DNA from 2 places in the Streptomyces sp. NPDC002057 genome. Region 1 is predicted to be linked to the other one. Evidence: riboswitches for the same ligand, from Rfam matches in the RefSeq annotation. Region 1 holds a riboswitch; the other holds the start of a gene.
What was found. Region 1 has a riboswitch for S-adenosylmethionine ahead of thrC (threonine synthase). Riboswitches for the same ligand answer to the same signal wherever they lie in the genome.
Positions count from the first base shown of each region.

Region 1 (3,398 bases):
CATCACGACGGCGCTGTCGTCCTCGGAGCCCCGCCCGCCCGCCGCGGTCGCGCAGCGGGCGGCCAGGTCGGCCGGGGCGGTCGGACAGCCCGTGACCGTGGTGCCGACCGTGGTGAAGTCGCCGTACGGCGACGCGTCGTACCGCGGGCCGAAGGGATCGGCCACGTCCGCCGCGGCCGGTCCCGCCGCGGTGAGCGCGAGCGAGCCCGCCGTCAGTCCGATCGCCGCGAGCACCCTGCCCGGGTGGTGTTGTCTGAAGCGCATAGACGGGCAATGTATGCAAAACAGATCATCATGGGGCGTTACGCCACGCGGCGGCGCGCGTACTCCGCGATTTCGGCCATCGGCGGCCGCTCCTCCGTGTCCACCGCGTACGTCCGCGGCTCGAAGCCCTTCTCGCCCCGCTCGAACTGGGTCAGCCGGGGCCGCACCAGATGGCCGCGCGAGAGCCGCAGCTGCGCCGTCCGGTAGATCGCCGCCGCCATCCGGCCGAGCGCCTGCCCGTCCTGGTGCCGGTGCTTGCGCACCCCCACGTCCACCTGCGCGAGCCCGTCGAGGCCCACCGTGTGCAGGGCGTCGACGAGCAGCCCCAGCTCCACTCCGTAACCGACCGGGAACGGCAGCCGTTCGAGCAGCGAGCGCCGCGCCGCGTACTCGCCGCCCAGCGGCTGCACGAAACCGGCCAGCTGCGGCCAGTGCAGATTCAGCAGCGGCCGCGCCACCAGCTCCGTCACCCGACCCCCCTGACCAGGGGTGTCGCCGAAGGGGCGGTCGTACATCGCCTTCACGAGGTCGACCTCCGGGTCCGTGAGCAGCGGGCCCACGATCCCCGTCACGAAGTCCGCGGAGAAGTCCCGCAGGTCCGCGTCCACGAAGCAGACGACGTCCCCGCTCGTCACCATCAGCGACCGCCACAGGACCTCGCCCTTGCCCGGCACGGCCGGTATCCGGGGGAGTATCGCGTCCCGCGCGACCACCCGCGCCCCGGCCGCCGCCGCCACCTCCGCCGTGCGGTCGGTGGAGCCCGAGTCGATCACCACCAGTTCGTCGACGAGCGGCACCGCCTCCGACATCAGCTCGCGCCGGATCACGGTCACGATGTCCCCGACCGTCGCCTCCTCGTTCAGCGCGGGCAGGACGACGCTGACCCTCGTGTTCCGCTTCGCGGCGAGGATCCGCTCCAGCGGCCGGTCCGCCACGGACCAGGACCGCCGGTCCAGCCAGCGCTCCACCTCTTCCAGCACGTGATCTCCATCTCGCGGTTCGGACGGCCGGTCCAAGCGTCCGGGCCTTCGGTTACAGTCTTGAACAACGCGGATGCCCGATGCACGTCGGGGTGCCGCCCGCGTCGGAGCGCAGGAACGAAGTCCACCGCGCTTCACAATCGAATACCGCTCATCCAGAGGGGCAGAGGGAAACGGCCCGTTGAAGCCCCGGCAACCCTCCAGTCGGTTTGTCTCGTACTCCATCGAGGCCCCCGGCTAGGGAAGGTGCCAAATCCGTCTCATGGCGAAAAATTCGTCATGGGAAAGATGAGGAGAAAGGGCCTCGCCTCCATGGCTGTACAGACTGCCGCCTCTGCCACCACCGTCGACCTCGGTCCCGCTTCGGGGCTCTCCTGTCGCGAATGCGGTGAAGTGTTCGCCCTCGGTCCGATCTTCGCCTGCGAACTCTGTTTCGGACCTCTCGAAGTCGCGTACGACCTCCCCACCGGTGACCCCGAGGCGCTGCGCAAGCAGATCGAGGCCGGCCCCGCCAACATCTGGCGCTACGCCCCCCTGCTGCCCGTCCCGGCCGACGTCGCCGACAAGCCGAACCTGAACCCGGGCTGGACCAAGCTCGTCCAGGCCGACAACCTCGCCCGCGAGATCGGGGTCGCCCCCGGCAGGCTCTTCGTCAAGGACGACTCCGGCAACCCGACCCACTCCTTCAAGGACCGGGTCGTCGCCCAGGCCATCGAGGCCGCCCGCGCCTTCGGCTTCACCACGCTCTCCTGCTCCTCCACCGGCAACCTGGCCGGCGCCGTCGGCGCCGCCGCCGCCCGCGCCGGCTTCCGCTCCTGCGTGTTCATCCCGCACGACCTGGAGCAGGGCAAGGTCGTCATGGCCGGTGTCTACGGCGGTGACCTCGTCGCCATCGAGGGCAACTACGACGACGTCAACCGCTTCTGCTCCGAGCTCATCGGCGACCCGCTCGGCGAGGGCTGGGGCTTCGTCAACGTCAACCTCCGCCCGTACTACGGCGAGGGCTCCAAGACGCTGGCGTACGAGATCTGCGAGCAGCTCGGCTGGGTCATCCCCGACCAGCTCGTCATCCCGATCGCCTCCGGCTCCCAGCTCACGAAGATCGACAAGGGTCTCCAGGAGCTCATCAAGCTGGGCCTCGTCGAGGACAAGCCGTACAAGATCTTCGGCGCGCAGGCCGAGGGCTGCTCCCCGGTGTCGGTGGCCTTCAAGGCGGGCCACGACGTCGTACGGCCCCAGAAGCCGAACACGATCGCCAAGTCGCTCGCCATCGGCAACCCGGCCGACGGCCCCTACGTCCTCGACATCGCCCGCCGCACCGGCGGCGCCGTGGAGGACGTGAACGACGAGCAGGTCGTGGACGCGATCAAGCTCCTCGCGCAGACCGAGGGCATCTTCGCCGAGACCGCGGGCGGCGTGACCGTCGGCGTCACGAGGAAGCTGGTCGAGGCCGGGCTGATCGACCCGAACCTGACCACCGTCGTGCTCAACACCGGCGACGGGCTCAAGACCCTGGACGCGGTGGCCGACACCTCTCAGGCGACCGTCACCATCCGCCCGAGCCTGGACGCGTTCCGCGACGCGGGCCTGGCCCTCTGAGCCCGCCCGCACTCCTGGCCCACCGAAAGGTTCCGAAGACATGGCCGTGAACGTCCGCATCCCCACCATCCTCCGCACCTACACGGGCGGACAGTCCGAGGTCCAGGCCGAGGGCGCGACCCTCGCCGAGGTCATCGCGGACCTGGAGAAGAACCACACGGGCATCGCCGCCCGCGTCCTGGACGACCAGGGCAAGCTGCGCCGCTTCGTCAACGTCTACGTGAACGACGACGACGTGCGCTTCGAGCAGGGTCTGGAGACGGCCACCCCGGCCGGCGCCGGCGTCTCGATCATCCCGGCCGTCGCCGGAGGCTGACCGCCGGGCGCGGTACCGGCCCGGTGCCGTGCCGCGCGGGCTGTCCCGTCTTTCTTGAATTGCCCCTTCCGCGTCAATAAGCGGAAGGGGCAATTCTGTATGGTTGAGCGCGGTAGAGTTGGGGAAGTCCCCTCCGCTGCTCATGCCGGACGCATATGAGAATGCGTCCCTGCGCGACAAGAAGCAGCCAAAGTGTGTGCGCGTTGTGTACCTTCTGCACGCTTTGCCGGGCCCGACTT
Region 1 covers NZ_JBEOXR010000023.1:55,419-58,816, forward strand. Annotated here, with positions in the region: gene ABT129_RS19455 (hypothetical protein) at 1-264, opposite strand, end outside; gene ABT129_RS19460 (glucosyl-3-phosphoglycerate synthase) at 303-1,244, opposite strand; SAM riboswitch class I at 1,393-1,539, shown strand; gene thrC (threonine synthase) at 1,557-2,843, shown strand; gene ABT129_RS19470 (MoaD/ThiS family protein) at 2,884-3,159, shown strand.

Region 2 (3,398 bases), on a different contig from region 1:
TCCCCTTCCTCTTCTTCCTGCCGCTGCGCTTCCCCGCCTGGATCGTGCTGGTCTTCTGGTTCGTGCTCCAGTGGCTGGCCGCCCGGGCGGCGGGCGCCGGGCCGGGCGTGGCCTATCTGGCCCACGTGGTGGGCTTCTCCGTCGGCTTCCTCTACGCCTGGGGGCGCTACCGCGGTGGGGATAGAGTGAAAGCCCAAACCGCGGCGACCGAGGGAGAAAGCCAGCCGTGATCACCGCGATCGTGCTCATCAAGACCAGCGTGGACCGCATCCCCGAGATCGCCGAGTCGATCGCCTCGCTCGACAGCGTCAGCGAGGTCTTCTCGGTGACCGGGACCTACGACCTCATCGCCATGGTCCGCGTGCCCCGGCACGACGACCTGGCGGACGTGATCCCCGGCAGCATCAGCAAGATCCCGGGCGTCGAGGCCACGGACACGCACGTCGCCTTCCGCACGTACTCCCAGCACGATCTGGAGGCGGCCTTCGCCATCGGTCTGGAGTCCTGAGACCCCGTACGCGGACACGGTGAAGGGGGCCTCCCGATCGGGAGGCCCCCTTCACCCGTACGAGTGAGTGCTCAGCCGCGGTCGGGGACGCAGCGGCCGTCCTCGGTGCGGTACTTCCACTGCGCGCCGTCCCGGACGAGCTCCTTCACGGCGCCGACGAAACGCTCCACGTGCTCGTCGGGCGTACCGGCGCCGAAGCTCACCCGGATGGCGTTGAGCGAACGCTCCCCCGGGGCCGCCTCGGGGGCGCCGCACTCGCCCGGGTCCTGCGGGTCGCTGCCGAGCAGCGTGCGGACCAGCGGGTGGGCGCAGAAGAGACCGTCGCGGACGCCGATGCCGTACTCGGCGGAGAGCGCGGCGGCGAAGTGGGAGCTGTTCCAGCCCTCCACGACGAAGGAGATGACGCCGACCCGGGGGGCGTCGTCGCCGAACAGCGACAGCACCCTGACCTCGGGCACCTCGGCGAGGCCGGCGCGCACCGTGTCGATCAGGTGCCGCTCACGGGCGACCAGCTGGTCGAAGCCGGCCTCGGTGAGCGCCTTGCAGGCGGAGGCGATGGAGTACACGCCGATGACGTTCGGGGAGCCGGCCTCGTGCCGGGCCGCGGTGGTGTGCCACTCCACGTCCACACCACCGTCGGCCCGACGCGCCACCTTGCGGGAGGCGCCGCCGCCCGCGAGGTAGGGCTCGGAGTCCTGGAGCCAGTCGGAGCGGCCCGCGAGGACGCCGGAGCCGAAGGGCGCGTACAGCTTGTGCCCGGAGAAGGCGATCCAGTCCACGTCGAGCTCCTGGACGGAGACCGGGTGGTGGGGCGCGAGCTGGGCGGCGTCGAGCACGATCCGGGCGCCGTGGGCGTGCGCGGCGGCGGCGAGCTCCTTCACCGGCCACAGCTCACCGGTGACGTTGGAGGCGCCGGTGACGCAGACGAGGGCGGGGCCGTAGGGGTCGCGGTCGGCGAGGGCGCGCTCCAGGGTGGCGACGGCCTGCTCCGGGGTGCGGGGCGCGTTGAGGTAGGTGACGCGGGCGTCGCGCCAGGGCAGCAGCGAGGCGTGGTGCTCGGTCTCGAAGACGAAGACCTGGCAGTCCTCGGGGAGGGTGGCGGCGAGCAGGTTGAGCGAGTCGGTGGTGGAGCGGGTGAAGACGACCTGGTCGCCGGGGCGGCAGTCGAGGAACTCGGCGACGGTGACGCGGCTGTTCTCGAAGAGGTCGGTGGAGAGCTGGGAGAGGTATCCGGCGCCGCGGTGGACGCTGCCGTAGTAGGGGGCGTACGCGGCGACGTCGTCCCACACCCGCTGCAGGGCCGGTGCGCTGGCCGCGTAGTCGAGCGCCGCGTAGGTCACCTCGCCGCCGGTGACGAGCGGCACGGTGACGTCCCGGCCGAGGACGGGCAGCGGCGCGGCGCAGCAGGGATCGGCGGACTCGGCGGTCGCGCACTCGGCGGTCGCGGTCCCTGCGACGGTGGCGGTGTCGACGGTGGCGACGGCGGTGGCGGCGTTCGGGCGTGCGGACATGGCGGTATCTCCCGGCGGGCGGTGCGGAATGGCTTCGGTGATCCCGTACGCGGCCGGGCTCGGCGGGGTACGGGTGATGCCTCGGAAGACACGGGGGCGCGCGAAGGTACGCGGAAGCGACCCTGATCCGAGGGTGAAGGGTGGGGCGGATTCGCCCTATCGCATTCGCTTGCTCACGGAAAAAGCTCCTCGAGAGACCAGGACCCCTGGTGTTCGAGGGGTCCGCGCTTGCCGTAGACCTCGCTGCCTACGGCCTGGTCATCACCCGGGGCACCCCGCCACGGACGGAGGGTTGCCGGACAGCAAGCCGGGGCCAAAACGCTGTCACTCGTGACCTGTAGAGAATCCTGCCACATGATCGCCGAAGCGCAAGACCCCGGTCCGCATACTGGACCGGGGTCACACGGGCGTCTCGTGCCGGAGGGTCAGGCGTTGCTGACGCCGATCCAGCGGTCCAGGGCCCGGCGGGCCCCGCCGGAGTCGATCGCCTCCGCGGCCCTCTCGATGCCGGCGCGGATCTGCTCCACCAGGGTGCCCTCCCCCGGCGCGAGCGCGGTCAGCGCCGCCGCCGAGTTGAGCAGCACCGCGTCCCGTACCGGACCGGTCTCCCCCGCGAGCAGCCGCCGGGCCACGTCGGCGTTGTACGAGGCGTCCGCGCCGCGCAGCGCCTCCACCGGCACGAGGTCGATGCCGACGTCCCGGGGGTCGAAGGCCTCCTCCCGCACCGAGCCGTCGCGGACCACCCAGACCCGCGAGGTGGCGGTGGTGGTCAGCTCGTCGAGGCCGTCGTCGCCGCGGAAGACGAGCGCGGAGGAGCCGCGCTCGGCGAGCACCCCGGCCATGATCGGGGCCATCCGGGCGTCGGTGACGCCGGTGGCCTGGGCCCGGACCCGGGCCGGGTTGGTGAGCGGACCGAGGAAGTTGAAGGTGGTCCGGATGCCGAGCTCCTTGCGGGCCGCGGCGACGTGCCGCAGCGCCGGGTGGAACTTCACCGCGAAGCAGAAGGTGATCCCGGCCTCCTCGGCGACCTCGGCGACCCGCCGGGGGGTCAGCTCCAGGTTGACGCCGAGCTTCTCCAGGACGTCGGAGGCGCCGGAGGCGGAGGACGCGGCCCGGTTGCCGTGCTTGACGACCTTGGCGCCGGTGCCGGCGACGACGATCGCGGACATCGTGGAGATGTTGACGGTCTTGGCGCCGTCGCCGCCGGTGCCCACGATGTCGACGGTGGCGCCGGGCACCTCGATCGTGTTGGCGTGCTCGTACATGGTGCGGACGAGTCCGGTGATCTCGTCGACGGTCTCGCCCTTGGCGCGCAGGGCGACCGCGAAGCCGGCGATCTGGGCGTCGGTGGCCTCGCCGCGCAGGATGCGGTCCATCGC
Region 2 covers NZ_JBEOXR010000035.1:73,059-76,456, forward strand. Annotated here, with positions in the region: gene ABT129_RS25005 (rhomboid family intramembrane serine protease) at 1-230, shown strand, start outside; gene ABT129_RS25010 (Lrp/AsnC family transcriptional regulator) at 227-508, shown strand; gene ABT129_RS25015 (aminotransferase class V-fold PLP-dependent enzyme) at 580-2,019, opposite strand; SAM riboswitch class IV at 2,239-2,355, opposite strand; gene trpD (anthranilate phosphoribosyltransferase) at 2,445-3,398, opposite strand, start outside.
Region 2: another riboswitch for S-adenosylmethionine. It lies ahead of ABT129_RS25015 (aminotransferase class V-fold PLP-dependent enzyme); the one in region 1 lies ahead of thrC (threonine synthase).